DNA from 2 places in the Stenotrophomonas sp. YJH_SMC_57 genome. Region 2 is predicted to be linked to the other one. Evidence: riboswitches for the same ligand, from Rfam matches in the RefSeq annotation. Region 2 holds a riboswitch; the other holds the start of a gene.

Region 1 (15,139 bases), on a different contig from region 2:
TCGCTGTGGCCAGCGATGCGGCCGTCCATGCCCAGCACCCATTCGCCGTCGCGGCGCACGACCCCGGCCAGCAGGGTGCGCTGCGCGTCGCGCAGTTCGGCATGCGGCTCCACCGGCGAGGCCTGGGCTGCAACCTTGTTGGCGGCCTGCTTTTCCTGGCGACGGCGCTGGTCGCGGCGGGTCTTGGAGCTGGTGGACATGGTGCGGTACCGCGGCGAGGGGGGCGCAAGGATAGCGCACCCCGCCCGCCGGGCCACTTCACGCACGTTCGATCCTGCGCGATCAGTCCAGTACTTTGCCGTGCCGCCAGTAGCCCATGAAGGTGATCGAGCGGCGGTCCAGCCCGCAGTCGCGGACCAGATGCCGGCGGATCGCCATCACGGCCCCGGCCTCGCCCGCCACCCAGGCGTACAGCGGCCCGGCCACGCTGGCATCGGCCTGCTCCCAGAGGATCTGCGCATCGACGTCGATCTCCTCCAGCTCATCACCGGCGCCCACGCTCGAGGCCGCTGCCAGGCGTTGCTGCACCGCCTGCAGCAGGGGCTGCCCGTAGGCCGCCTGCCCGCGCGGCAGCCAGACCAGTTCGGCGCTGGCCGGCGCGGTCAGCGGCACCGCATCACCGGCCTGGGCGACTTCCAGCAGGGCCAGCGTGCGTGGCGGATCGGCCATGCCCGCCAGTTCCTCCAGGATGCCGGCCACGGCCGGCAACGCGGTCTCGTCGGCTACCAGCAGCACCTGGCCCACACCGGCCGGCGGCTTCCATTCCCAGCCTTCGCTGCTGTCGGCGCAGTCGGCATCCGGAGCGAGCAGCACCACACGGTCGCCCGGGCGTGCATGCATGGCCCAGCGCGAGGCGGGCCCGGTCACGCCGTGGATGACGAAATCGACGTCGACCTCGCCCTGCTCAGCGCGCAGCTGGCGGATGGTGTAGGTGCGCATCGGAGGGCGCTGGTCGTCAGGCAGGGCCCGGTAGCGCGGGTACCAGTCCTCGCCGCTGGGGACCTGCGGAAGGTCCTGGCCGGGCAAGGGGAAGAACACCTTGATGCGCTGGTCCGGGCCTTCGGTCTTCATCCGTGCCACGTCGGCACCGGTGAACACCATGCGGTCCAGCGAAGGGGAAAGCACGCGGCGCTCTTTCAGCGCCACCTCGAACAGGCGGTAGGTCTGCTGCGCAGCCATGGGGGAACCTCATGCAACGACATTGGATCGGCTGGCTGTCGTGCACCCCTGCACCGGCTGGCTGGAGTCCCCAGCCTAATCCGGTGGTGTTCGGTCGCAAGGGTTGCAGGCATCGCGCCCCGCCCTACCCCTGCGCGCTGCTCAATGGCCCGTGCAGGCTGCCTGCGCCACGCGTTCACGCTGGTGTTCCCAGTACCAGAACACGAATCCGACGGCGAAAAAGGCGGCCTGGCCCAGTGCCAGGTGCAACGGGCTGGCACTGAGCAGCGGCGATACCACGCCCGCCACCACGGTGCTGATCATCAGCTGCGCAAAGGCCTGCAGCGAAGACGCCAGACCACGCTGATGCGGGTACATGTCCAGCACCGCCAGCGCCAGGATCGGGAAGATCAGCGCCATGCCCATGCCACCCAGGAAAATCGGCAGCACCGCCCACGGCAGCACGAACTGCGGCGCCAGTGCCACGTAGCCGACGTTCAGCAGTACCGACAACGCGCAAAGCGCGAAACCGATGGCGACCTGGCGGGTGGGCGTGGTGTGCCCGGCCATGCGCCCCGACAGGAACGAGCCGGTGGTCATGCCGCCGATGGTAGGAATGAACAGCCAGGCGAATCCGCCCTCGCCCAGATGCAGATGCTGCATCACGAACACCGGCGCCGAGGAGATGTACAGGAAGATGCCGCCGAAGCCGATGCTGCCGGCCAGCGCCAGGCGCAGGAAGCGCGGGTTGAAGCCGATGCGCACGTAGTCGCGCATCAGCACCCGCGGCGACAGCGGCACCCGCGCCTCGACCGGATGCGTTTCCGGCAGGAAGCGTGCGGTGGCTGCCAGCAGCACCAGTGCGAACACCACCAGGAACCAGAAGATCAGTGGCCAGCCGGCGCCACTGAGCAGGATCCAGCCGCCGATGATCGGCGCGATCGCCGGGGCGATGCCGAACAGCATCGACACCTGGCTCATCAGCCGCTGCGCGTCATGCCCGTGGTAGAGGTCGCGGATCACCGCGCGGCCGACGATCATGCCGACACCCGCCGACAGGCCCTGCAGCGCGCGGAACGCCAGCAGCGTGGTCAGGTCGGTGGACAGCGCGCAGCCGACCGAGGCGCCGACAAACACCACCAGGCCGCCGAGGATCACCCGCTTGCGGCCCCAGGCATCGGACAGCGGGCCGTGCGCCAGGCTCATCAGGCCGTAGAACAGCAGGTACACGCTGATGGTCTGCTGCACCGCCACCTCGTCCACCGCCAGGCGCTGGGCCAGCTGCGGGAAGGCCGGGAAGATGGTGTCGATCGAGAACGGACCGAACATGGCCAGGCCGGCGAGCAGCAGGGCCATGCGGCGGGTGGAAGGAGCAACAGCGGCGGTCATGGGGAAGGCGTCCGGCAGGGCCATGCGCGGCACGCACGGCGGGCGCCGGTCCCCTGCAGCAGGGACGGCGCCAGATGAATTCGGGTATCCGCCCATCATAGGTGGGGATTGCGCCCGATGCCATGCAGCAGTGCACAAAACGTACGGACGGGCCATCGGCCATTCAGGCGCGGCCGCACCCGCCGGGGGCGGCCCACGGGCCCGCGACGGGCTATAATCGGCGGGCAACACGGTGGGAGAAGCGGAACACCGCTGCCGAAGGCGCAACGCCCGTAATCGCTCAGGCCCGATACCACCCGTAACACAACTCTGGAGAGACCGGTTCGATCCGGCGCCGAAGGGGCACGAAGCTGCGGCCAGCCGCACTTCCAAACTCTCAGGCAAAAGGACAGAGGGGCGCCCCGCAGACCGCCGACCGGCGGCTTGTGCCCGTGCGTGTGCCCTTTCCTGACGGATCCTTCGCCATGTCCCAGAACACCCCTTCCCTGCGTGAGCTCGAGCACCATTCCGCGTTCGTCGAGCGCCACATCGGCCCCAACGATGCCGAGATCGCGCAGATGCTCGACGTCGTCGGCCACGCGTCGCTGGATGCGATGACCGATGCCATCGTGCCGGCCAAGATCAAGTCGCCCGCACCGCTGGCACTGCCGGAATCGATGACCGAAGTGCAGGCACTGGCGAAGATCCGTGCGATCGCCGACAAGAACACCGTGCTGCGCAGCTTCATCGGCCAGGGCTACTACGGTACCCACACGCCGAACGTGATCCTGCGCAACATCCTGGAAAACCCGGCCTGGTACACCGCCTATACCCCGTACCAGGCGGAAATCTCGCAGGGCCGCATGGAAGCGCTGATCAACTTCCAGACCCTGTGCGCCGACCTGACCGGCATGGAAATCGCCAACGCCTCGCTGCTGGACGAAGCCACCGCCGCCGCCGAAGCGATGACCCTGGCCAAGCGTTCGGCCAAGTCGAAGTCGGACACCTTCTTCGTGCACGACGCCGTGCACCCGCAGACGCTGGAACTGCTGCGTACCCGCGCCGAGCCCATGGGCATCGTGCTGCGCGTGGGCACCCCGGCCGAAGCGCTGGAAGCGGAAGCCTTCGGCCTGCTGCTGCAGTACCCGGACACCTTCGGCCAGGTCGGCGACTACAAGGCGCTGGTCGATGCCGTGCACGCACGTGGCGGCCTGGTGGCCGTGGCCACCGACCTGCTGGCCCTGACCCTGCTGGCCGCCCCCGGCGAATGGGGCGCGGACATCGTGGTCGGCAACAGCCAGCGTTTCGGCGTGCCGTTCGGCTTCGGTGGCCCGCACGCCGCGTTCATGGCCTGCCGTGACGCCTACAAGCGTTCGATGCCGGGCCGCCTGATCGGCGTCTCGGTGGATGCGCAGGGCAACCCGGCCTATCGCCTGACCCTGCAGACCCGCGAGCAGCACATCCGCCGCGAGAAGGCCACCTCCAACATCTGCACCGCGCAGGTGCTGCTGGCGGTGATGGCGTCGATGTACGCCGTCTACCACGGCCCGGACGGCCTGACCCGCATCGCCCGCCGCACCCACCGCCTGGCCTCGATCCTGGCCGCGGCGCTGCGCACGGCCGGCGTGCAGGTCGGTGGCGACTTCTTCGACACCCTGCATGTCACCGGCGTGCACGCCGATGAGATCCACGCCAAGGCCCGCGCCGCCGGTTACAACCTGCGCGCGATCGACAGCGACTCGGTCGGCATCAGCCTGGACGAGACCGCCACCCGCGCCGACGTGGTCGCGCTGGCTGCCGTGTTCGGTGCGCAGGCCGACGTCGACGCACTCGATGCCAGCACCGCCGACGCGCTGCCGGCCGGCCTGCTGCGCCAGTCCGCGTTCCTGACCCACCCGGTGTTCAACACCCATCACAGCGAGCACGAACTGCTGCGCTACCTGCGCTCGCTGGCCGACAAGGACCTGGCGATGGATCGCACGATGATCCCGCTGGGCTCGTGCACGATGAAGCTCAACGCCACCGCCGAGATGATTCCGGTGACCTGGCCGGAGTTCTCGCAGATCCATCCGCTGGTGCCGGCCGACCAGGCGCTGGGCTACAAGGAACTGATCGACACGCTGGAAGCGATGCTGGTGGAGTGCACCGGTTACGACGCGGTCAGCCTGCAGCCGAACTCCGGCGCGCAGGGCGAGTACGCTGGCCTGCTGGCGATCCGCGCCTACCACCGCTCGCGCGGCGAAGGTCATCGCGATATCTGCCTGATTCCGGACTCGGCGCATGGCACCAACCCGGCGTCGGCGCAGATGTGCGGCATGAAGGTGGTGGTGACCAAGACCGACGCCAACGGCAACGTCGATGTCGAGGACATCCGCCTCAATGCCGAGAAGTACAGCGACCGCCTGGCCGCGATCATGATGACCTACCCGTCCACGCACGGCGTGTTCGAGGAAGAGGTGGTGGAGATCTGCGAGATCATCCACCAGCACGGCGGCCAGGTGTACACCGACGGTGCCAACATGAACGCCCTGGTCGGCGTGGCCAAGCCGGGCAAGTGGGGTTCGGACGTTTCGCACCTGAACCTGCACAAGACCTTCTGCATCCCGCACGGCGGTGGCGGCCCGGGCGTCGGCCCGTGCGCGGTCAAGGAGCACCTGGCCCCGTTCCTGCCGGGCAAGCTGGGTGACCACGGTCCGGTCGGCATGGTCAGTGCGGCCAGCTTCGGCAGCGCCTCGATCCTGCCGATCAGCTGGATGTACATCGCCATGATGGGCAGCGAAGGCCTGCGCAAGGCCACCCAGGTCGCGCAGCTCAACGCCAACTACATCGCCAAGCGCCTGGCCCCGCACTTCAAGACCCTGTACACCGGCCGCAATGGCCTGGTGGCGCACGAGTGCATCCTCGACGTGCGTCCGCTGGAAAAGACCAGCGGCATCGGTGCCGAGGACGTGGCCAAGCGCCTGATCGACTTCGGCTTCCACGCCCCGACCCTGAGCTTCCCGGTGGCCGGCACGCTGATGGTCGAACCGACCGAGAGCGAATCGCTGCACGAACTGGATCGCTTCATCAACGCGATGATCCAGATCCGCGAGGAAATCAGCGCGATCGAAGACGGCCGCCTGGACCGCGAGGACAACCCGCTGAAGAACGCACCGCACACGGCCACCGCGGTGACCGCCAGCGAGTGGACCCATGCCTACCCGCGCGAACTGGCCGCCTTCCCGCTGGCCAGCCTGAAGCAGGGCAAGTACTGGCCGCCGGTGGCGCGCGTGGACAACGTGTACGGCGACAAGAACGTGATGTGTGCCTGCATCCCGGTCGATGCCTACAAGGACGATGAAGTCGAGGCCTAAGCCTTCGATCCATCGGAAATGAAAACGGCCCGCGCATGCGGGCCGTTTTTTCAAGGGCGTGTGGACCAAGGTCCACACCCACAAAGATCCGATCACGGGTCCGGCATCTGCCCCAGGCTCAACTGCCAGGACACGCCGAAGCGGTCCTGGACCCAGCCATAGCGGTTGCTGAAATCGTAGTCACCCACCGGCATCAGCCAATGGCCGCCCTCGCCCAGCACGCGCGCCGCGCGCTCGAACTGCTCGGCGCCGGCACACTCGACGAACAGCGAAATCGAGGGCGAGAATGTGAAGTCGTGTACGTCCAGGCTGTCAAAACACAGGTAATGGGTGCCGCCGAGCAGGAAGATGGCCTGGCGGACCTGGCCAGGCACGCCGGCACCGGGCCCCTCCGGGTGGCGTTGCAGCGCCAGCAGCCGGAAATCGGCAAAGGCCTCGGCATACAGGGCCAGGGCGGCTTCGGCCTGGCCGGTGAACATCAGGAACGGACGGCTGCGCAGCATGCGGAACTCCTGTTCGACGGGCCGGTGACGGCCCACGCGATCAGCATCGCACGTCGGATGTGCAGCCCCCGTGGTAGTGCCGGCCGCTGGCCGGCAGCTTCCATCACGCCTCGCGCATCCGCCGCGCAATGGCGCTGCCAGCGGCGATGCTGGCGGTCAGTGCCACCATCGACAGGAACTGCAGGCGGGTGTGCGACTCACTCAGCAGCAGGCCGAAGATCAGCGCCAGGATCGCCAGCGCACAGCAGGTCAGCCATGGGAAACCGGCCATGCGGAACGGCAGGCGCGTGCCCAGGCGATCCGCGCGCCGACGCAGCACCAGCTGCGAGACCAGCGACAGCGTCCACACCAGCAGGCAGGTGGAACCGACGATGTTCAGCAGCACCGGCAGTACCCGGTCCGGGAACAGCAGTTCCATCACCGTGGCGGCAAAGCCGAACAGCACGCTGGCCAGCACGGCGATCACCGGCACCTGGCGCGGATCGGTCCAGCCGAGCACGGCCGGGGCTTCGCGGCGCTGCGCCAGCGAATACATCATGCGCGAGGCACCGTAGAGGTTGGCATTGAGCGCCGACAGCAGCGCGATCACCGCGATCAGGGTGATGGCGGTGCCCGCACCCGGAATACGGGCGATATCCAGCACCGCGGCGAACGGCGACTTCAGCGCCTCGCTGGTCCACGGCACCACGGCGATGATCACGCTCAGCGAGCCGATGTAGAACACCAGGATGCGCCAGGCCACGGTTCGGATCGCACGCGCGATGCTGCGCTCGGGGTCTTCGGTTTCAGCGGCGGCGACGGCCACGATCTCGGTGCCGCCGAAGGCGAACACCACCACCAGCAGCGCCGCACCGATACCGGCCAGGCCCTTCGGCGCAAAGCCGCCGTGGTCGGTGAAGTTGCTCAGGCCCGGTGAGGTCACCTGCGGCAGCCAGCCCATCAGCAGCGCCACACCAATGGCGATGAACGCCAGGATCGCCACCACCTTGAGGATCGCGAACCAGAACTCGAACTCGCCGAAGTTCTTCACCCCGAGCAGGTTGATTGCGGTGAAGAACAGCATGAACGCCAGCGCCGCCATCGGTACCGGTATCGCTGGCCACACCGTGGCCAGCAGGCCGGCCGCACCCACCGCCTCGGCGGCGATCACGATCACCAGCTGCACCCACCACAGCCAGCCGACGGTGGCGCCGGCCGTGGCGCCCATGGCGTCGGCGGCGTACACCGAGAACGCACCGCTGGTCGGTTTGGCCGCCGCCATCTCGCCCAGCGCGTTCATCACGATGATCACCAGCGCACCGGCCACCAGGTAGGACACCAGCACCGCCGGACCGGCCGCCTGCACACCCACGCCCGAGCCGAGGAACAATCCGGCGCCGATGGCGCTGCCCAGGCCCATCATGATCAGCTGGCGGGGCTTGAGCGAATGTCCGAGGCGGGACGGCGAAGCGGTCGGAATCGAATTGGGCATCGGCGGGGCTGGCGGCGGGCTACAGGGGCGACACCTTACCCTGTCCCATGCCCGCGGGGATAGGCACAGCGCAGCAGGCGGCTCAGGCCAGGGCGGGCTCGCCGACGTTCCCACCGATACGGGCCCGATAGGCACGCGGCGAGAAACCGGTTTCAGCCTTGAACTTGCGGGTGAACGCACTCTGGTCGCTGAAGCCGCAGGCCTGGCCGATGCAGGCGATGGTGTCGTCACCGTGCAGCAGGTGCATGGCCATCTGGATCCGCAGCCGGGTCAGCACCTGCTGCGGGGTCATCTGGAACACCTTGCGGAAGCTGCGCTCCAGCTTGGACAGCGAGAAGCCGGTGATATCCAGCAGGGTCTGCATGCGCACGTTCTCGGCGTAATGCGCATTGAGGTGGGCCAGGGCCAGCCGCAGCTGCTCGTACTGGGTGCCGAGGCTGTCCTTCTGGCCGAGGTCGCGGGAAATGCCGATCAGGCCCTCGATGGCCCCATCGACCAGCAGCGGGCGCTTGCAGGTCAGGCACCAGCCCGGTTCGCGGTTGGCGAACAGGTGCAGCTCCATCAGGTTCTCGATCACCTCGCCGGACAGCACGCGGGCGTCCTGGTCGACATAGTCCGCACTGAGCCCGGTCGGGTAGATCTCGGCCGCGGTGCGCCCGATCACATCCTTGCGCGCGCGCAGGCCCAGCCGCCGCAGCATGGTCTGGTTGACGTGGGTGTAACGCCCCTGGCGGTCCTTGATGAAGAACAGCACATCCGGGATGGCGTCGAACAGGGCTTCGATGTCGGCGGGTTCGACTCGCATGCGGCAAGCATAGCCGAGGCGGCCTTGCCGGTGCGATCACCCTTGCGGGACTTGTGCTTAACGCCGCCAGGGCCACCGTGGGGGCCAGCCCCCACCGGAGACCCTGCCATGCCACGCGGTGACAAATCCGCCTATACCGACAAGCAGAAGCGCCAGGCCGAGCACATCGAAGAGAGCGAGCGCCAGCGCGGTGCCAGCGAAGGCACGGCCGAGCGCATCGCCTGGGCCACGGTGAACAAGCAGGATGGGGGTGGCAAGCGCAGCGGCAGCGCGCGCAAGAGTGCCGGGAAGACTGCCAGCAAGGCCACAACGAAGAAGACCGCCGCAAAGAAGGCTCCCGCTCGCAAGGCAGCGGCAAAGAAGGCCAGCACCGCTGCTTCGCGCAGCGCGGCCGCGAAGAAGGCAGCCAAGACCCGTGCCGCGAAGAAGAGTGTGCGCAAAGCGGCGGCGAAGAAGGCGGCGCGCACCCGCGCCAGTGGCTGATCGCGAGCCATCCACCGGAACGCGGCCGCAGTGCCCTGCGGCCGCACAATTTCAACGGAAGTGACCTGCTCAGGCCGCGCGACGTGGCACGGCGGAAGCTGCTGCGCCTTCCACCTTGAACACCGACACCGACGTAGTCAGCGCATGCGCCTGTTCTTCCAGCGCGCGGCTGGCGGCGGTGGCTTCTTCCACCAGCGCAGCGTTCTGCTGGGTGACCTGATCCATCTGCACCACCACCTGGTTGACCTGCTCGATACCGGCGGCCTGCTCCTTGCTCGCCGCAGCGATGTCGCTCATCAGCTGCGTGGTGCGCGAACTGGCCTGGGCCACGCGTGCGATCGCAGCTTCGGATTCAACGGTCACTGCCAGGCCACTCTTCACCTTGGCGGCAGCATCTTCGATCAGTTCCTTGATCTCCTTGGCGGCGACACCGGCGCGCTGCGCGAGCGTGCGCACTTCGCTGGCGACCACGGCGAAGCCACGGCCCTGCTCGCCTGCGCGGGCGGCTTCGACTGCAGCGTTCAACGCGAGGATGTTGGTCTGGAACGCAATGCCATCGATCACCGTGGAGATTTCCGAGATGCGGGCCGACGACTGGTCGATCTCGCCCATCACCGACGCCATCTGTGCCATCGCCTGTTCGGTCTCGCGCACCGCAGCACCGGCGGCGTGTGCTTCGCTGTCGGCCTGGCGGGCCAGCTCGGCATTCTGGCGCACGGTCGAGGTCAGTTCCTCCATCGAGGCGGCAGCTTCTTCCAGATTGGCGGCCTGCTGCTCGGTGCGGCGCGACAGGTCGTTGTTGCCGGCGGCGAGTTCCTGCGCGGAGTTGTTGATGCTGTCGGCCGCCACCTGGATGCCACGCACGATGCCGGTCAGCTGTGCGGTGGTGGTGTTGGCATCGTCGCGCATGCGGGCGAACACGCCGTCGTAATCGCCGTCCATGCGTGCGGTCAGGTCGCCATGCGAGATCGCACGCAGCACGTCGGAGACATCGGCGATGCTGGCCTGCGAGCTGGCCATCATGCCGTTGAGGTGCTCAACCATCGCCTTGAACTGGTACTGGAATGCGGCGGCATCGCCGCGCATGCTGAAGTCACCGGCGCGCGCGGCGCGGGCCAGTTCATCGATCTGCGCGTTGATCGCCATCAGGCTCTGCTTCACGGCGGACAGGGTACGGGTCAGCGCGCCCTTCTCGCCCGGGTAGTCCGGCAGGTCGCGGCTGAGGTCGCCGATGGCGTAGCGCTGCATCACCTCGGCCATCAGCAGTTCCACCTGCACGTGCGATTCGACCAGGCTGTTGGTGGCCTGCACCATGCGCCCGAAATCACCCGGGAACGCGCTGGCATCCATGCGATAGCGGATCGCGCCCGCCTCATGCTGCTCGGCCATCTGCAGCTGCGCGCCGATCGCGGCCTGCACGCTCTGCCGCACGCTGGCCATCGCCAGGCCCAGCTGGGTCAATTCGTCACGACCGCCAAGCCGGAATTCCTGATCCAGCTCGCCCTTGGCCAAGCGCTCGGCCAGGTTCACTGCGCGCGCCAGCGGGCCGGTCAGGCTGCGGCCGATCATCACCGAGGCAGCGATGCCAACCAGCAATGCAACGCCGCCCAGCACCAGCAGCTGCAGCAGGCTGCGCTCACCCAGGCGGATCGCCTCGGCGGCTGCATCACGGCTTTCCTTCTCTTCGAAGTCCACGCCATCGGACAGCGCCTTGTTCCAGCCGTTGGCCGCTTCCTGCACCGGGCCCAGGGTCAGCGCCACCGCGCCGGGATAGTCACCCTGCTCCATCAGTTCGCTGGTCTGCTTGTTGAGCGGGCGGGCGATGGCGCGCTTGGCTGCGATGGTTTCAGCAATGGCCTTGCCGTCGGCATCGCTGGGCAGCGCCTGGTAGGCGGACCAGCTGGCCTCGTAGCGCTTGACCAGATCGGCAATGCGCTGCTCGTCGTGGCCACGGTCATCGCCCTGGCGGATCAGCATCTCGCGGCGCACCACCATCATCTGGTTGTTGGCATCGAGCATCTGCGACAGCAGGCGCACCTTGGCCACGCTGACATCGACCACCTGCTGCATTGCGCGCTTCTGCACGACGCTGGCGGTGGCACCCGTGGCCACCACGGCGGCGACCAGCAGCAGCAACAGGCCAAAGCCCAGCCCAAGACGCCAGGCGACCCTGACATTCCTCAAGTAGTTCATCGGTACATCCAAAACGGGGGGATGCGCCCGTATCGGCTGCGCTGCCGGCATTCTTTATCGGCAACACGCACGGGCGTCGGCAGCCGTTCACCTTGGTGAGGCCACGCACGGCGCTTCTGCGACAAAGGCCCGGGCCACGCCAGGGCTGCCCTGCTCATGCCGGCATCAGGTCGCTTTCACGGGGGCTGAGCAGCCTCTCCGGGCAGGGTAGAGCTGCCATCTGCCGGAGTCCTCCATGCCCGTATACCGCCCCGCCGTGCTCGCCCTGTCCTTGCTGGTGTCCCCCGCCTTCGCGCAGGTGCCGCCGCCGGCCCAGCTGCCGGAGCCCATTGCCGAGAAGGCCGGACCCGATACCGCGCCGCGCTCGCCGCTGCACGCCCAGGTGCTGCTGGATCGCGCGAATTTCTCGCCGGGCCAGATCGATGGGGAAGTGGGCAGCAACCAGCGCAGGGCGGTATCCGGCTTCCAGGCAGCGCGCGGGCTGACCGTGACGGGGGAACTGGACGACGCCACCTGGAAAGCGCTGCAGGCCGATACGGTTGGGCCGCTGGCCAGTTACACCCTGACCGCCGAGGATGTGGCCGGCCCGTTCCAGGCGATTCCCAAAGGGCCTGCCGCACAGGCCAAGTTGAAATCGCTGGGCTACGGCAGCGTGGCCGAAGCCCTCGGCGAGCGCTTCCACGCCTCGCCGGAACTGCTGAAGGTGCTCAACCCCGGCGTCGATCTGGCCAAGGCGGGCAGCCGCATCCAGGTCCCCAACATCGCCCCGGCCCCGCTGCCGAAGGCGGCCAAAGTGGTGGTCGACAAATCCGATTCCACGCTGCAGCTGCTGGATGCGCAAGGCAAGGTGATTGCGCAGGTACCGGTGTCCTCCGGCAGCCAGCATGACCCGCTGCCGATCGGTGAATGGAAGATCCTCGGCGTGTATCGCGATCCGCCCTTCCACTACAACCCGAAACTGTTCTGGGATGCGCGCAAGGGCGAGAAGAAGGCCACGCTGCCGCCGGGCCCGAACAATCCCGTGGGCCGGGTCTGGATCGATCTGTCCAAGCCGCACTATGGCCTGCACGGCACGCCCGAGCCCGGCCACGTCGGCAAGACCGAATCGCATGGCTGCGTGCGCATGACCAACTGGGATGCGCTGCGCGTAGCCGATGCCGTGGATACCTCGGTGGCAGTGGTGATGCAGGAGTGAGCCGATGCGTCTTTCGCAGCTGATTGTGCTGGGCGTGCTGCTGGGCCTGGGTGCAGGTTGGTGGTTGCGCCGGGATGTGACTCAACCGGTGGCCGTTGCCCAGCCTGCCCCGCAACCCACAGTGGCTGCAACGCCGGTGAAGGCGCCTGCAGCTCCGCAGGTGGATGCAGCGCCTTCCGCATCGGTGGCACCGTCGGCCAGCGCGAGCGGCACGCCAACCGGCCTGTTGCTGCCCGTACAGGGCATCGAAGCCTCGCAGCTGCGCGACACCTTCACCGATGCACGCAGCGAAGGGCGCGTACACGATGCCATCGACATCATGGCCGACGCCGGTACGCCGGTGCTGGCCGTGGCTGATGGCACAGTGGAAAAGCTGTTCGACAGCGAGCGCGGTGGCCTGACGATCTACCAGTTCGAACCCAGCGGACGCTGGTGCTACTACTACGCCCACCTGCAACGCTATGCCGATGGGCTGGCGGAAAAGAAGGTGATCAAGCGCGGGGAAGTGATCGGCTACGTCGGCAGCACCGGCAATGCCAGCGCCGAGGCCCCGCACCTGCATTTCGAGGTGCACGTGCTGGGCCCGGAGAAGCAATGGTGGAAGGGCGAGTCGATCAATCCGTACCCGTTGCTGCAGCCGGGGCGCTGACGCTTCGGCACTCGCTCCAGTCAGAGGCCTGAAGCAACACGCACCGCTTCGCAGGCGATGATGAGGTCTTCCACCAGACGCCCGCTGACATCCAGTTCGCCCTCGTACTCGGCCAGATTGCGCTGCTGGTGGCACTTGTCGAGTACGCGCCATACCTCCGGACCAACGCCCAGCGTGTGCTTGAGCGACTGGAACACGATGTAGCGGTTGCTGGGCCGGAACCCCTGCGCACGCAACGCAGCCAGACTCAACGCGTGCGCGGCGTTGTAGGCGAGATCGAAGCGGCTTTCCAGCGACAGGGTGCCATTGCGCGCATCGCGCAGCCGCGCAAGAGCCGAGCGCTGAAGCCCTTCGATCTCGCGCGGATCGGGTGGTTCGACGGTGAGCGGTTTACCCGGCCCGACCAGATTCTGCAATGGCGAGGTCATCCATTCCTCCAATCACCCAGACCTTGGGCTGTTCCAGTACGCGCTGCAGGAAGGCATTGCCCTTGCGCAGGCGATCATTCAGTTCGTCATGCGTGTACAGCGTGGGGTTCACCGGCCGGCCCAGGCGATCTTCCAGCGGATCGAGCACGGCCATCAAGTCAGCGTAGCCCAGCGTATCGGATATCAGCATCAGATCGATGTCGCTGTGCGCGCTGTCGGTGTGCTTGGCCACCGAACCGAAGACGAAGGCCAGCGCAATCTGATCCTGCAGCGGTTGCAGCGCCTCGCGCAGCGGCTGTGCGAGGCCGATGGTCTTGTGCACCAGCGACACCAGTTCGGCATGGATGGGCGAGCCGGCATACGCGCGATAGCGCTTCTGGTGACCGACCCTGCGTTGCTCGACCAGTCCACTTGCGACCAGCTTGGCCACTTCGCGCTGCACGGCGCCCGAGCCGGCACCGCTGCCGCTGATCAGCTCGGAGATGCTGAAATCGCGGCTGTCCTGCCCGAACAGCAGGGCCAGCACCCGTTGCTGGGTCTGGGTGAAGAGCGCGTCGGCCAGCCCGACAGGGCCGGCGGAAGACGGATTGGCGGCGGGGATACCCATATTGGGCATTATTATGCCCATATTGGGTATCTGGCAAGTGCACTGCCGGGCGTGGCCCGGCGCTACCCGGGTGGAGGACGGCGTCGCCAGCGCCGCAGCGCGATGCTGGCAGCCGCCAGTCCGCCACCGGCAATCAGTAAAAGGAGCGCCACCGGCGGCCAGAAGAAGAACGGCCACAGCCAGAGGTAGTCCAGGTCGGTCAGTTTCAGCACGTCCATCGGCGGCAGCAGGTCCACCGAGGCCGCACGGCCGGCCAGCGCCGGGTCGACCGCCAGCACGGTCAGCCGCAGCCAGGAACGGCCACGCGGCAATGCATCACCGCGGCCGTAGCCGAAATACGAGGCGGCGAAGCGGTCGGGCTCGACCGATTCCAGTGCACGAATGACCTCGGCCGTTGCCGAAGGTGAGCGCGTGTCCGCGCGGAACTCATTGCGATCGGTCGGGGTTTCCGCGCGCAGGCGCAGCTCGGGGTCAACCAAAGGATCGGCGCCGTCATCGGCATAGCGCAGTCGCAGGCGCAGCGGATCGTCGATGAAGCGATAGACCGTGATCTCGGCCGAGGCGCCCGGCTGCAGCACCAGTGGCAGGGTCTGCGTGCGCGAGGCCAGGTGGTTGGCGACCGCGCCCAGCAGCAGCACGATGCAGGCCAGCGCCCACAGGCTCCACAGCAGCCACAGGGCCACCCGTGCCACGGTCTCGCCTTTCATGCCGAACCCCCGGTCATCGCGCTGCATCCCTGCTGGCATTGGCCACAACGTAGCGCAGAACTGCACGTGACCACAGTGCCGGCGCAAAGCAGCGCGTGACCCCACCCGGTACCTCGCCCGGTGGCGAGGCTGGGCATCGCGCATGCGGAAGGAGTCAGGCCGGCCTGACTTCCCTGCACACCAGCTCGGCAAGTTCGCGGCAGGCGAAGAAAAGCCCTT
Region 2 (15,139 bases):
GGTCATGTTGACGAACACCACGCGGTTGTCGGCGCGCAGGCGGTCCAGCAGCTGCGGCGAATACTCGACCACGTTCTCGCTGGCCGCCTGTGCGGCACGCGTCGGTGCTGCCAGCTGGGTCACGCCCCAGGCCGGCACCAGTGCGCCGATGGCCAGCAGCACGCCCAGCAGGGTCACCGCGCGCGAGCCGGTCCAACGGTTACGCTCGAACAGCCACAGGCCGAAGGCGAGCAGCAGCAGGCCACCCAGCACCAGCGCCATGCCGTCCACGCCGCGCTGCTTGCCCAGCACCCACAGCAGCCACAGCGCGGTGGCATACATCGGGAAGGCCAGCACGTGCTTGAGCGTTTCCATCCACGGGCCCGGCTTGGGCAGGCGGCGCGCCAGTGCCGGCACGAAGCCGATCAGCAGGAACGGCAGGGCCAGGCCCAGGCCGAGGAACAGGAACACGGTCATCGCCTTCAAGGGCGGGGCAATGAAGGCGTAGGCAATGGCACCGCCCATGAACGGGCCGACGCAGGCGCTGCCGACCACGCAGGCCAGCGCACCGGTGAAGAAATCACCGGCCGGACCGCTGCGGCTGGCCAGCGACTGGCCGAGGTTGCCGATGCCGCCACCCAGGGTGAATACACCGGACAGGCTCAGGCCCACCGCGAACATGATGTAGGCCAGCGCCGCCACCACGCCCGGATGCTGCAGCTGGAAGCCGATGCCGACCGCGTTGCCGATCGCGCGCAGGCCCACCATCAGCGCGCCGATCACCGCGAACGCGACCAGCACGCCCAGCGTGTACCAGAGCGCATGGCTGCGCGCGCGCTGCGGGCTTTCGCCACTCTGCGCCAGGCTCAGCACCTTCAGCGACAGGATCGGTAGCACGCACGGCATCAGGTTCAGCACCAGGCCACCGGCCAGCGCCAGCAACAGCACCCAGACGAATGAACGGTCCGGGTTCGGCGTGGTCGCAGGCGGGCGCGTGCGCAGCGCGTTGTCACCCTGCGCATCGGTGGCGAATTCATTGCCTGCGCCCTCAGCGCCTGCGGCGGCCGGGCGGGCGGCTTCGTCGTTGGGCACGGTCGGCAGCAGGCGCAGCGGTGCGCCGTTGGCCGCTTCGCGCGGGGCGCCGTTGCCAGCGGCCAGCGGGCTGATCACCTCGTTGCGTGGCGGTGCCTGGTCGGCGCTGGCGTTGGCCTTGCCGGCCGGAATCGACAGCTTCACCCGGCGCGTCATCGGCGGGTAGCAGATGCCATCGGTCTGGCAGCCCTGGAAAGTCACCACCAGGGTGCTGTCGACTGCCTCGCTGACGGTACGGCGCAGCGGCAGCGGCACTTCCACCTGGTTGAAGTACACCGAGACATCGCCGAAATGTTCATCGCGATGCGACTGCGCGGCTGGCCAACGCGGCTTGTCGGCCAGCACGCCCGCGCTGCCTTCCAGCTTCAGCGAGGTGCGGTCGCGATACAGGTAGTAGCCCGGCGCCGGACTGAAGCGCAGCAGCAGGGTGTTGCCATCGCTGGCAATGGCATCGAAGCCGAAGGCCTGTTCCGACGGCAGTGGCAGCGCCTGGCTGTTGCTGGCCGCACCCGGCAGGCGCAGGCCGCCCGTGCTGCCGGCGCCGGCCAACGGATTGTTGAACGGGTTGCCGGCACTGGTACGCGCCGCGGGTGCCGCAGCCTGCGCACCGCCACCCGGCAGGGTGACCTGCACCACGCGCTTCTGCGGCGGGTAGCAGACACCGGCATCGGCGCAACCCTGGTAGCGCACTTCCACGCTGATGGTGCCGGCCGCATCGGTGGGTGTGCCGGGCAGGGTGGCCTGCAGGCGCTCGCGATAGGTCTCGACCTCGCCGAAGAAATCGTCGTGGTGCCTGTCGCCCTTGGGCATCTGCAGCGCGCCGGCGTTGAACGCCGGGTCGGCCTTGACGCTGGTACGGTGGCGATACAGGTAATAGCCCGGTGCGATCTTGAACTGCAGCTGCACCTGGCCACGTTCGGGGGCGGTGGCGGTCAGCGCGAACGCCTGGTCCACCGGCAGCAGGTCCTTCTCATCCAGCGCGAAGGCCGGCAACGAGAGCCACAACAGGGCGCACAAGGCGGCGCCACGCGCAAACAGAGTCTTCAATCAGTGTCCTCCCGGGTCTGTGCCCGGATCCAGTCCAGATACGCCGGCAGGCCGGCCCGGGTTTCGACCGCGATGCACTCCGGGAGTTCATACGGATGCAGTTCGACGATCCGGGCAATCGCATCATCGACGCGGCTCGCGGTGGTTTTCACCAGCAGCTGCAGCTCGCTGTCGGTGGTCACCTCGCCCTGCCAGCGGTAGGTCGACTGCGCGCCATCGAGTCGGGTCACGCACGCGGCCAGGCGCTCGCCGACCAGCGCGTGCGCGATGCGCTCGGCACTGGCCCGGTCCGGGCAGGTGGTCAACAGCAGCAGGACGGGATCGACGGTCGACATGACCGTCGAGTATAGGGCCGCCGCCGGGCCAGGGCCCGGCGGCGGCAGTGGACCGCTGCGTTGCGCGGTCAGTTGGCCAGCTGGCAGGTGGCCGGCTTGGCCGAGGTGAACAGGGCCGGGGTGGCCCACTCGGGGTGGTCGATGAACGGGTTGCGGTTGCCCTGGAACGAGTAGATCACGTCATTGCGCGAGCGCTCGGCATCATCCGGCGGGTCGGACAGGTGCCAATCGATCAGCGTCGACAGCAGGCCCATATAGGCCGGCGAGCTGCTGGTCTTGACGATCTTGCTGCGGTCATCGGTCAGTTCCAGGTCCGGCTCGGACTGGCCGGTGGCCGCATCCTTGCCGCCCTCGTAGCGGATCGCCATGTACATCACCGCACGCGCCATGTCGCCCTTGCGCTTGCCCCACACCTCGAACGTGCCGGCGTTGCCGTCCGGCGTGCGCACCCAGTTGGAATTGCCCGGGTAGCCGCCGCTGCCACCGCCCTGGCCGTTGTTGGCCTCGGTGGCGCGCTCGCCGCAGTTGGCATCGCACTTGGCGAACGGCTTGTTGCCACGGTCGGCGTTCCACTGCGCGTCGGTCAGGTACAGCATGTGGGTGTCGGTGTAGGGCGCGTATGGCAGGCCCTTGTCACCGGTGGTGCTGGCAAAGCCCAGCGAGTTCGGCCAGGTGTGCTCGCGGTTGTACTTCAGGCCACTGCCGCTGCCGGCGCGATCGGTCACCTTGGCGTAGCTGCGGTTGCGGTACGCGTCCAAGATCCTGCCGCTGTTGTTCGGATCCTCGTCGGCGATCTCCAGGATGGTCCAGGTGCTGGTGCCCGAGCCGCTGTACGGGTAAGCGGTATGGCCCTTGATGGTGGCATGCAGCGAGCAGCGCAGCTGGCTGGGGCTGGAGGTGTTCACCTTCGAGTAGTAGCCCGCCGGCACGCCCGGGTTGCCCGGGTCGGGATTGCCGCCGGGGCTGGCCACGGTGAAGGCGATGCGGCTGTCGGCGGCCGGGCGCGCGCCCTGCAGGTCGGTGATGCGTGCGGCGCGGATGTCGAAGCGGCACGCTTCACCGGCCAACAGCGCGGTGTTGGTGGACAGCTTCACGCTGCGGCCGCTGGCCGGGAAGGTCAGCGGAACACTGCCGGAGGTGCCGCAGCTCAGCGCGAAAGCGCCGCTGGCCAGGTTCACCGTCTCGCTGAACACCACTTCCAGATCGGCGGCGGCCGGGAAGGTGGTGCTGCCCTGCGCCGGGGTGGTGGTGGACACCGATGGCGGCGTGTTCGGGCCCGGCGTGCCACCGCCGCTGAAGGTCTGGCCGTTGTTGCAGCTGCCGAACGTCTGTCTGGCCGACTCGGCCCAGGTGAAGTGCGCGTACTGGCTGCCACTGCCGGTCAGCTGCAGCGAGGTGCCCGGCGCCGTGCTGTTGGTCTCGGCCACCGGAATGTTCTGGCTGGTCATGCCAGCGGCGGGGCCACCGGAAGCGGTGATGGCGCCCTCGTAGCTGAGGAACTGGACCACCTTGCCGCTGGCGTCGACCAGGGCGATGCCGTCGTTCGGGCCGTTCTGGAGGCCGTTGGTCGGGTAATTGACCACCGCGATGGTGGCGCTGCCGCAGCCGGCGGCGGTGCCGGCCGGCACCGGGTTGTTGGCGTAGACCACCGCGGCCGAGGCGTTGGCGCCGTTGTACAGGTACAGGCGGTAGCCGGACAGGTCCTCGCCGGCGGTGGCCACGACCTCGATCGCTTCGCCGACGTCACCGGCCGGGGTGCTGTCGTCGTAGTGCAGTTCGTTGATGAAGACCTCGGCCTGGGCCGGCGCGGCGGCCAGCGCCAGCAGGCAGGCGGCGGCAAGCGGGGACAGCAATCGCATCGACTACTCCTTGTGATTGGGAATGCGCGGCCGAGCCTAAGGCCGATCCAGTGACACTTTGTCGTAAATGAACGTCAGATATCTGACAGTGCGACGCGGATCACCAAATGTCGAGGATTCCCCGGTGGCGATGCGGCACCGCACGCGATGCGGGATCTTCACGCGGACGTTGATGTCCGGCTCCGGCGCGATGAAATTTTTTCCGGAGGCGGCCTTGAAAGGTCCTGGGCCAGCTCCATCTCTGTCCTGCTCCCGATTCATCGGGCTTTTTCGCGAGCAATGCTGGCAGTCACCTGGGGTGAGTGCTAACATCGCCAGACTTTTTCAGACCAATCAATAACTTAAGAGGTCTCTCATGAGCATCAAGCCGCTGCACGACCGCGTTGTGGTCAAGCCGATCGAAGCCGACGAAATCTCCGCCGGTGGCATCGTCATTCCGGATTCGGCCAAGGAAAAGTCCACCAAGGGTGAAGTCGTGGCCGTCGGCCCGGGCAAGCCGCTGGACAACGGCAGCGTGCGCGCGCCGTCGCTGAAGGTCGGCGACAAGGTCATCTACGGCCAGTACGCCGGCAGCTCGTACAAGAGCGAAGGCGTCGAGTACAAGGTCCTGCGCGAAGACGACGTGCTCGCCGTCATCGGCTGAGCCTCGGCGCGACCTGCTTTCCTGTAAGACATCCCCTTTCGTCGCCGGGCCCGGCCCGGCGCAAACATCGAGGTAATCGCAATGGCTGCCAAGGATATTCGTTTCGGTGAAGACGCCCGTTCGCGCATGGTGCGCGGCGTCAACGTTCTCGCCAATGCCGTCAAGGCCACCCTGGGCCCGAAGGGCCGCAACGTCGTGCTGGAAAAGAGCTTCGGCGCTCCGACCATCACCAAGGACGGCGTCTCCGTCGCCAAGGAAATCGAACTGGCTGACAAGTTCGAGAACATGGGCGCGCAGATGGTGAAGGAAGTTGCTTCGCGCACCAACGACGACGCTGGCGACGGCACCACCACCGCCACCGTGCTGGCCCAGGCCCTGATCCGCGAAGGCGCCAAGGCTGTGGCCGCCGGCATGAACCCGATGGACCTCAAGCGCGGTATCGACAAGGCCGTCGTGGCCGCTGTTGCCGAGCTGAAGAACATCTCCAAGCCGACCGCCGACGACAAGGCGATCGCCCAGGTCGGTACCATCTCGGCCAACTCGGACGAGTCGATCGGCCAGATCATCGCTGACGCGATGAAGGAAGTCGGCAAGGAAGGCGTGATCACCGTTGAAGAAGGCTCGGGCCTGGACAACGAGCTGGACGTGGTCAAGGGCATGCAGTTCGACCGCGGCTACCTGTCCCCGTACTTCATCAACAACCAGCAGTCGCAGACCGCTGACCTGGATGACCCGTTCATCCTGCTGCACGACAAGAAGATCTCCAACGTCCGTGACCTGCTGCCGGTGCTGGAAGGCGTCGCCAAGGCCGGCAAGCCGCTGCTGATCGTTGCCGAAGAAGTCGAAGGCGAAGCGCTGGCGACCCTGGTGGTCAACACCATCCGTGGCATCGTCAAGGTCGTGGCCGTCAAGGCTCCGGGCTTCGGCGACCGTCGCAAGGCGATGCTGGAAGACATGGCCGTGCTGACCGGCGGCACCGTGATCTCCGAAGAAGTGGGCCTGTCGCTGGAAAAGGCCACCATCAAGGACCTCGGCCGCGCCAAGAAGGTGCAGGTTTCCAAGGAAAACACCACCATCATCGATGGCGTGGGTGACAAGGCTGCCGTCGACGCACGCGTCGGCCAGATCAAGACCCAGATCCAGGACACCTCCTCGGATTACGACCGCGAGAAGCTGCAGGAACGCGTTGCCAAGCTGGCCGGCGGCGTTGCCGTGATCAAGGTCGGTGCCTCGACCGAAATCGAAATGAAGGAAAAGAAGGATCGCGTCGACGACGCCCTGCACGCTACCCGTGCAGCCGTTGAAGAAGGCGTGGTCCCGGGCGGCGGCGTTGCCCTGGTCCGTGCGGTCACCTCGCTGGCTGGCCTGAAGGGTGCCAACGAAGACCAGAACCACGGCATCCAGATCGCCCTGCGTGCGATGGAAGCTCCGCTGCGCGAGATCGTCGCCAACGCCGGTGAAGAACCGTCGGTCATCATCAACAAGGTCAAGGAAGGCACCGGCAGCTTCGGCTACAACGCCGCCACCGGCGAGTTCGGCGACATGCTGCAGTTCGGCATCCTGGACCCGACCAAGGTGACCCGTTCGGCGCTGCAGAACGCTGCCTCGATCGCTGGCCTGATGATCACCACCGAAGCCATGGTTGCCGAAGCTCCGAAGAAGGACGAGCCGGCCATGGGTGGCGCCGGTGGCATGGGCGGCATGGGTGGCATGGGCGGCATGGACTTCTAAGTCCACGCGCTCCCGAAGCAATGAAGAACCCCGCCGCAAGGCGGGGTTTTTTTGTGGGCCGCATCGGGTGGACGCCGCCGCTGCGCCTGGCCTCCACCCACGCCCAGAGGCGTCAGCGGCACAGGGCGCGGCGATCCAGCCAGATCCTGGCGATGAAGAAGGTCGGCACGCCGCCGTACAGCAGGCCCTTTACCCACGGCAGGCCCGACTGGCCTGCGATCAATGCACCTGCGGCCATGCCGATCAGTCCGATGGCTGCCGCTTTGCGCTGGCGCTTCAACTGCTGCGCCTGCGCCTGCTGCTGCGCGGCGATCTCGGCGCGCCGGTCGTCCGGCTGCATGACGGCGCTGGCAATGGTTTCCGCTTGCGAAGGGGTCATGCTGGGATCCAGAAAGAGACTGATGTGGTTCTTATAGTGGGCCGACCGCCAAGATCACGTAAACGCTCTGGCATCGCAGGTGGCTTGGCAGGCGGCTTGACCCGATCCCATTCATTCGATTTATGATTAGGCGCCTAATCATCAGGGTTTGAAGCATGTTCGAAGCCAAGCATGATGCCTTGCTGGACGAAGCGCAGCGCCGCGGCCACAGCAACGTCGCGCAGCTGCGCCTGTGCTTCCAGCTGCTGTCGCTGTCCTCGGCGATCGACCACGACTGCGCCACCCGGTTGGCCCCGCATGGACTCAGCGAAGGGCGCTTCATCGTGCTGTTCCTGCTGCATGGGGCGGGTGGCACGCTGCCGCCGCATGCGCTGGCCGAGCGCGCGGGGGTCGCCCGCGCCACCATCAGCGGCCTGCTTGATGGCCTGCAGCGCGAAGGCCTGCTGCAGCGTCGCAGTGATGCCGAGGATGGCCGCCGCCTGCAGATCGTACTGACCGCAAAGGGCACGCGCCTGGCGGAAACCCTGTTCGAACGGCATACGCAGTGGATCGGTGGCCTGTTCGATGGCCTGGATGCGTCCGAGCAGCAGCAGCTTTCGCAGCTGCTGCACAAGGTCTGGCTGCACACCGACGCCGGGCGCGGGAGCAGGGCATGAGCGCGATGACCACGCAACGCCTGCACGCGCTCAACAGCGGCCGCGTTGCGACGACCCATCTGGCCGAGTGCCTGGCGGTGGACTTCGGTGAGTTGCTGCGGTGCGTGGCGCCGTCGCTTGAACCGGCAGCGCTGCAGCGCATGTGCGACGCTGCAGGCAAGGGCATCACCCAGCGCATGGCCCTGGCCGCGCAACTGCTGCGTGAGGCGGGGCAGGGCGCGCCTGCGCTCTGGCAGCATCACAACTCCGATACCGTGCGCGGCTGGGCCTGCTACCTGATCGGCAGTGATGCCCGTGCAACCTTGGCAGAGAAGCTGCAGCAGATGCGCACGCTGGCCGATGACCCGCACTTCGGCGTGCGCGAATGGGCGTGGCTGGCGTTGCGCGCGGACATCGTTGCTGCGCCGTTGCAGGCGCTTGAGCACCTGCGCCCTTGGACGCAGGAAGCATCGCCGTACCTGCGCCGGTTCGCCTGCGAAGCACTGCGCCCGCGCGGTGTCTGGGCCACGCATGTCGCGCTGTTCAAGCAGCATCCGCAACAGGCATTGCCGCTGCTGGAGGCACTCGCCGACGACCCCGAACGCTACGTGCAGGACTCGGTCGGCAATTGGCTCAACGATGCCGGCAAGACGCAGCCGCAATGGTTGCGTGACCTGTGCGTGCGCTGGCAGCACGAGCACCCCAATGCTGCCAACGCCTACATCCGCAAACGCGCATCGCGCTCGCTGCGGTAGCGCCGGCCACTGGCCGGCTACCCCGGACCATTCAAGCGGGCATGGCACATGCGCCTGTCACCCAGACACGGTAAACAGTGCATTGCCCATGTCCGTCCGCAGGGAAGTTGATCATGCAGAGCACGCTCCAGGTCACGCTGTTCGGTCCTCTGGGTGAAACCCCGGCGTTGCAGCTGCCGGAACACGAGGGGCCGTCGGTGGCCATTCCCGAAGCGGTGCTGCGGCGGCTGGTCTCCGATCTCTACACCGCGCGCTCGCTGCTCAACCCCGAGCAGCTGGATGAGGCCAGGCAGGAGCTGGGTCGGGTGCTGGAGCGCTGGGCCGACATCCATGAAGGCCTGCTGCTGGATGTGGAAGTGCATGGCAGATGAGCGACTTCGTGTGGTTGCCGCCGCACGGGCCGGGCCGGCGCGCACCTCGCTGAACCGCGTCCCCAGTTGCGGATGAAACATTTTGCACTGCGCAAAAGCTGTGCTATCAATACACCCCATGAACGCAGCCGCCACCCGCTTTTACTGGTATTACTTTCCGAAGCCTCTGGCGGAGGAAGGACTGCGCTCACCCTGAAGAAAGCTTCAGACGCATTCCCGAAAGCCGCCAGCGAACCTGGCGGCTTTTTTCATGCCGCCACGCTGGGGACCCCCAACGTTCCGGAGAACCCCCGCAATGCCCCCGCACACCGACGACCTGCGTATCCGCACCATCGAACCGCTGACACCGCCTGCCCAGCTGCTGGCGATGCTGCCGTGTGACGATGAAGCCTCCGACACCGTCAGCGCCTCGCGCGCGGCCCTGCACCAGATCCTGCATGGCCGCGACGATCGCCTGGCCGTGGTGGTCGGCCCGTGCTCGATCCACGATCCGCACGCTGCCATCGAGTACGCCCAGCGCCTGAAGCCACTGCGCGATGCGCTGGCCGGCGAACTGGAAATCGTCATGCGCGTGTACTTCGAGAAGCCGCGTACCACGGTGGGCTGGAAGGGTCTGATCAACGACCCGGACCTGGACGGCAGCTTCAGGATCGACAAGGGCCTGCGCATCGCCCGCGGCCTGCTGCGCGACATCAACAAGCTTGGCCTGCCGGCCGGTGTCGAATTCCTCGATGTGATCTCGCCGCAGTACATCGCCGACCTGGTGGCCTGGGGCGCGATCGGTGCACGCACCACCGAAAGCCAGGTGCATCGTGAGCTGGCGTCCGGGCTGTCGTGTCCGGTCGGCTTCAAGAACGGCACCGATGGCAACGTCAAGATCGCTGCTGACGCGGTGGGGGCTGCCTCCAATCCGCATCATTTCCTGTCGGTCACCAAGCAGGGCGGCACCGCCATCGTGTCGACCACCGGCAATCCGGATTGCCATGTGATCCTGCGCGGCGGCACGCAGCCGAACTACGACGCAGGCAGCGTCGCCGAGGCCTGCCAGGCGCTGGCCAAGGCCAAACTGCCGACCCGCCTGATGATCGACGCCAGCCACGCCAACAGCCTGAAGAACCCGGACAACCAGCCGAAGGTGATCGACGACATCGCCGTTCAGCTGGAAGACGGCGAACAGCGCATCGTTGGCGTGATGATCGAGAGCCATCTGGTCGGTGGCCGCCAGGAACTGGTGGAAGGCCAGCCGCTGGTCTACGGGCAGAGCATCACCGATGGCTGCCTCGACTGGGATACCACCGTGACGGTGCTGGAGCGACTGGCTGCGGCCGTGCGCGCCCGTCGTGAAGTGAAGGTGTCCGAAGCCGCCTGATGGAAGCCGCTTGAGTGCGGCACGTGTGTGGATGGTGGCCAGCGCCTGCGGGGGTGCGGCCGCGATCAGGGCCGGTCGGAGTTGGAGGCCGGCCCATCTGCACCGGCGATGCGCCTGGCGCTGCGCATGAGCGACAGCGCCAGGTACATCGCCGGGGTGGCAGGATCCACCGCCTGCGTGGATGCCGCCCTTTGTAGCGTCGAGCCATGCTCGACCATCGCGCGAAGCGCGGGCGATGCAGTAGATCCACGCCATGCATGGATATCGACAAGCCATGCGACAGGATTTCGGAAAAGTTGTATGGAGTCTCTCTGCGGGTTGGGCCGAAGATCAAGGTCCCACCCGCACTGGACGCCATCAATGCATGTCTTCCCTGACGACAGTCCGCAGAGCGTGAAGTCCCGCTCGATCTCCCGTGAGGCGGCCGTGGCGCTTGTACGCTCGAGGGGAGGTGGGATTGCCGAGAGGATGGTGTCGGTCATCGAGGACTGGTTTGAGCCCTCTTCTGCTTCGAAGACGGCTGACCTGCTTGCGGAGCTTGATGAAAGAATCGAAAGCTATCGCCACCAGGGAGATCAGACGCTTCTGCGTACTACCCTCAAAGCACGGGCGATGATCGCGGCATCTGCCGACAGAGAGCCGGATGAGCGCGAATCCGTGTTCAAGGTGGTTCCCGCCGCCTCCCTCGTCGGCAATTGGAAGTCGGACTGCAGAACGCACTGCGTGATCGTCGATGGCGATCTGTGCGTGGAGGGAGTGCTGGCGCTCAACGATGTGAATGAGGCACTTTGTATGATCATTCTTGGAAACCTCAAGACCCGGAATCTTGAGTGTGGTGGCTGGCTGTTTGTACGGGACGATCTCGACTGTGAGCATCTCCACGCTTGCTCGCTCAACGATGGAATACTGGCCGTCGGCGGAAACGTCAGCGTGCGGACCTTTCTCGAGGCAGGCACCTATACGCATGTGGAGGGCGATCTCCGGGCGCTGTTCCTTTCCACCGTTCGGAACGAGATCGTTGTTGAAGGCCAGATCCACTCCCCGGAATTCAATAGAAGATCAGAGCCTGACTACCTGTCTGGATGGGTTGATCCCGGGTTGCTTGAAGAGATCGAAGTCGATTGCAGCAACGGTGGGATCCCATGGAATGTCTATCCGTCAGAGGCCTACCGGCGGCGCATCCTGGCAGGGGAGAGCCCGATGAGTGTCAACCTGCAGGGTTGAACCACGAGGCCCCACGCCTGGTACACAGCATTCAATGCACCTCGTCGTGGTACACGAACTTCGGCATTTCCCAGCGGTAGTGGATCGCCAGCAGGCGCAGCGCGAAGCCGCCGCCGAGGCAGCACAGGATCGCGGTCGCGTCGGCCACGCCCCAGTGCAGCAGCAACAGGTACACCGCGCCGGTCAGCAGCGAAATGATCGCGTACAGCTCCTTCTGGAAAATCAGCGGCACCTCGTTGCAGAGGATGTCGCGCAGCACGCCGCCGAACGCGCCGGTCAGCATGCCGGCGATCAGCACGATGGGCGTGGCGTGGCCGGCCTCGCGCGCGATCGAGCAGCCGATCAGGGTGAAGGCGATCAGGCCCAGCCCGTCGAGCACCAGGAAGGTGCGGCGGAAGTGGTGCATCCAGCGCGCCACCCAGGTGGCGATCAGCGCCGCGCACACGGTGAAGGCGAGATACTCGGGATGCTTCACCCAGCCCAGCGGATAGTGGCCGAGCAGGATGTCGCGCAGCGAGCCGCCGCCGAGGGCGGTGACGCAGGCGATCATGACCACGCCGAACAGGTCCATGCGGCGGCGGCCGGCGGACAGCGCGCCGGTCATGGCTTCGGCGGAAATGGCGATCAGGTAGATGATGGACAACAGCATGGGGCAGGCTCCGGGCGCGGTGGGGCCGGCCATGCGCGACTACCGCCACTGCCTGCGCAATGACGGGATGACGATGACCGGTGCCGCTCCCGCTGTCCTTTTGCCTGAGAGTTCAGCGGCGTTGGCCGCGTGCCCCTTCGGCGGATCGTCCCGGGCGTGCCCGGTGACCTCTCTCCAGCTCGGCGAGTCGAATGCATGGTTGGTGGGATTCCAGCCCACCGGCCTGAGCGATCATGGGAGCCTGCGCCTTCGGCGGGCGCCAGCGCGGCGCCTCTCTCCTGCATTCGGGCGCCAGTATATCCGCTGCAGTGCAGCACGGCATAATCCGGCCATGGCCCCGTCCCTCCGCCCGTGGTTCCTGTACCTGCTCGAATGCCGCGATGGCAGCTATTACGCCGGGATCAGCACCGACGTGGAGGCACGCTTCGCTGCCCACCAGGCCGGCAAGGGCGCGCGCTACACCCGGGCCCGCCCGCCGCTGCGCGTGCTGGCCGTGCGCGAGTACCCCGACCGGGCCGCCGCCTCGCGCGCCGAATGGCAGCTCAAGCAGCAGCCGCGCGAACGCAAGCTGGCCTGGCTGCTGGCACCCGCCGGAACGCTGCTGTAGATCCACGCCCACGCTCGGTTCCGGCCTGCCGGCATCGCCGGACCAATAGATCCACGCCATGCGTGGATGGGCTACCCGGCCCATGCGATGATCGCCCCGCGCCCAGAGCTGGAGACCCGGATGTCCACGATTGCCCTGCTGTTCGCTCTTTCCGCATCATCAAGTCCCGCCGCCGACCCGGCCACGATCGCGGCCATCGAAGCCACCTGCCACGACTACGTCGACGGCCAGCTGGAAGCCGATCCGCAGCGCGTCGCCCGTTCCCTGCATCCGGACCTGGCCAAGCGTGCCGTGCTCGGCGATACACCCGACGAACGCCTGGGCCTGCGCCGCATGTCGAAGGAAGAGCTGGTCTCGCTGACGAAGCAGGGCGCGCTGAAGACCCCGAAGGATCAATGGGACCGCCGCTGCACGGTGCTGGACGTAACCGGCAATGCAGCCTCGGTACGACTGGAAACCCCGTGGTTCGTCGACTACTTCCACATGGGGCGCTTCGACCAGCGCTGGGTCATCGTCAATGCGTTGTGGTACCCGAAGCCGAAGGCGCAGTAGAGCCGAGCCTACGCTCGGCTTCTACACTCCGCGCGAAGTGCAGCCGAGCATGGCTCGGCTCCACAGGAACATGCACGCGGCCCTACCGCCTTGGCCGTCGGTCTTCCTGGTCATCACCGAAGATGATGCGTGCGCTGCGCTGGTAGCTCCAGTACGCCACCGCCCAGTTCAGCAGCACCACGATGCGGTTGCGGAAGCCGATCAGGAAGAACACGTGCGCGGCCAGCCAGAACCACCAGGCCAGGATGCCCGACAGCTGCAGCCGGCCCAGGTGCACGATCGCGGCCATGCGGCCGATGGTGGCCAGGTTGCCGTAGTCGGCGTACTTGAACGGACCGGGTTCGGCCTTGCCATGCAGGCGCGCGCGGATCACCTCGGCCACGTACTTGCCCATCTGCTTGGCGGCAGGGGCCACGCCGGGCACCGGCTTGCCATTGGCCTGGTTCAGTGCGGCCAGGTCACCGGCCACGAACAGTTCCGGATGATCGGGCAGCGTCAGGTCCGGTTGCACCTGCACGCGTCCGGCGCGGTCCAGCGGCACGTCCAGCGTGCGCGCCAGCGGCGAGGCGGCCACACCGGCAGCCCACACCACGGTGCGGGCCGGCACGAACTGCTCGCCCAGCTTGAAGCCCTGGCTGTCGATGTCGCTCACCGGGGTGCCGGTCAATACTTCCACGCCCAGCTTTTCCAGCTGCCGGCGCGCCTTCAGCGAAAGCACTTCAGGGAACGAGGACAGCACGCGCGGGCCGGCCTCGACCAACCGCACCTTGGCGCTGGCCGGGTCGATGTGGCGGAATTCGTTGCGCAGCGTATGCCGCGCGATCTCGGCCAGCGTGCCGGCCAGTTCGACACCGGTGGGGCCGCCACCGACGATGGCGAAACTCAGCCACGCGGCCTTTTTCGCCGGGTCCGGTTCGGCCTCGGCGCGCTCGAACGCCAGCAGCAGTTTGCGGCGCAGTGCGATGGCATCGTCCAGGGTTTTCAGGCCGGGCGCATCATCGGCCCATTGGTCGTTGCCGAAGTAGGCGTGGGTGGCGCCGGTGGCCAGCAGCAGGCTGTCGTAGTCCAGCGTGCTGCCATCGGCCATGCGGATCTGCCGGGCCTGCTTGTCGATGGCCACTACTTCGCCGAGGCGGACTTCCACATTGCGCTGGTGGCCGAGGATATGGCGCAGCGGTGCCGCGATGTCCGGCGCGGACAGGCCGGCGGTGGCCACCTGGTACAGCAGCGGCTGGAACAGGTGATGGTTGCGGCGGTCGACCAGGGTGATGCGTATGCGCTCGCGGGCCAGGGCACGTGTGGCCCAGAGACCGGCAAAACCACCGCCGACAACGACCAGGTGGGGGACGCGCTCACGACTCATCGACTCACTCCAGTGGGGGCATTGGGGGAAGCGCCTGGCATCTTCGCACGGCGGCCGCCTGTCACGTCAGCGCCCGCGTGGATCGGCGATACTCGGGTTCAGGCAACGTCCCGTGAGGAGCCCATGAGCGAACCGGAAAAGCGCATCGCCCTGTTGATCGACGCCGACAACGCGCCGGCCTCGAAGATCGACGAGGTGCTGGCCGAAGTGGCCCGCTACGGCGTGGCCAACGTGCGCCGCGCCTATGGCAACTGGAAGAGCCCGCGGCTGAAGGGCTGGGAAGCGGTGCTGCACGAGTATGCGATCCGCCCAATCCAGCAGTTCGCCTACAGCAAGGGCAAGAATGCCTCGGACATGGCGATGGTGATCGATGCCATGGACCTGCTGTACGCGCGCAACCTCGATGGATTCGCCATCGTCTCCAGCGATGCCGATTTCACCCCGATGGTGATGCGGCTGCTGACCGATGGCGTGAAGGTGTACGGCTTCGGCGAGAAGAAGACACCCGAACCGTTCGTCAACGCGTGCTCGAAATTCACTTATCTGGAG

The links. A riboswitch is a leader RNA that binds a small molecule or an ion and turns the genes downstream of it on or off. The one in region 2 is predicted to bind glycine.
Region 1: it holds a riboswitch for glycine, as region 2 does, so the genes downstream of both, gcvP (aminomethyl-transferring glycine dehydrogenase) here and AC5P7U_RS05150 (trimeric intracellular cation channel family protein) in region 2, are expected to answer to the same signal.

Annotation. Positions count from the first base shown of each region.
Region 1 covers NZ_JCAFSZ010000001.1:179,953-195,091, forward strand. Annotated here, with positions in the region: gene AC5P7U_RS00800 (hypothetical protein) at 1-200, opposite strand, end outside; gene AC5P7U_RS00805 (siderophore-interacting protein) at 283-1,179, opposite strand; gene AC5P7U_RS00810 (multidrug effflux MFS transporter) at 1,321-2,547, opposite strand; glycine riboswitch at 2,847-2,949, shown strand; gene gcvP (aminomethyl-transferring glycine dehydrogenase) at 3,012-5,879, shown strand; gene AC5P7U_RS00820 (VOC family protein) at 5,972-6,382, opposite strand; gene AC5P7U_RS00825 (amino acid permease) at 6,486-7,853, opposite strand; gene AC5P7U_RS00830 (helix-turn-helix transcriptional regulator) at 7,936-8,658, opposite strand; gene AC5P7U_RS00835 (hypothetical protein) at 8,767-9,141, shown strand; gene AC5P7U_RS00840 (methyl-accepting chemotaxis protein) at 9,211-11,334, opposite strand; gene AC5P7U_RS00845 (L,D-transpeptidase family protein) at 11,570-12,529, shown strand; gene AC5P7U_RS00850 (M23 family metallopeptidase) at 12,534-13,178, shown strand; gene AC5P7U_RS00855 (hypothetical protein) at 13,199-13,606, opposite strand; gene AC5P7U_RS00860 (transcriptional regulator) at 13,569-14,213, opposite strand; gene AC5P7U_RS00865 (hypothetical protein) at 14,276-14,920, opposite strand; gene AC5P7U_RS00870 (hypothetical protein) at 15,075-15,139, opposite strand, start outside.
Region 2 covers NZ_JCAFSZ010000003.1:225,705-240,843, forward strand. Annotated here, with positions in the region: gene AC5P7U_RS05095 (protein-disulfide reductase DsbD family protein) at 1-2,118, opposite strand, end outside; gene cutA (divalent-cation tolerance protein CutA) at 2,115-2,453, opposite strand; gene AC5P7U_RS05105 (endonuclease) at 2,522-4,312, opposite strand; gene AC5P7U_RS05110 (co-chaperone GroES) at 4,668-4,955, shown strand; gene groL (chaperonin GroEL) at 5,037-6,686, shown strand; gene AC5P7U_RS05120 (hypothetical protein) at 6,799-7,065, opposite strand; gene AC5P7U_RS05125 (MarR family winged helix-turn-helix transcriptional regulator) at 7,221-7,721, shown strand; gene AC5P7U_RS05130 (DNA alkylation repair protein) at 7,718-8,455, shown strand; gene AC5P7U_RS05135 (hypothetical protein) at 8,569-8,826, shown strand; gene AC5P7U_RS05140 (3-deoxy-7-phosphoheptulonate synthase) at 9,122-10,195, shown strand; gene AC5P7U_RS05145 (hypothetical protein) at 10,556-11,419, shown strand; gene AC5P7U_RS05150 (trimeric intracellular cation channel family protein) at 11,451-12,068, opposite strand; glycine riboswitch at 12,153-12,256, opposite strand; glycine riboswitch at 12,270-12,359, opposite strand; gene AC5P7U_RS05155 (GIY-YIG nuclease family protein) at 12,400-12,675, shown strand; gene AC5P7U_RS05160 (nuclear transport factor 2 family protein) at 12,796-13,227, shown strand; gene AC5P7U_RS05165 (NAD(P)/FAD-dependent oxidoreductase) at 13,310-14,590, opposite strand; gene AC5P7U_RS05170 (NYN domain-containing protein) at 14,714-15,139, shown strand, end outside.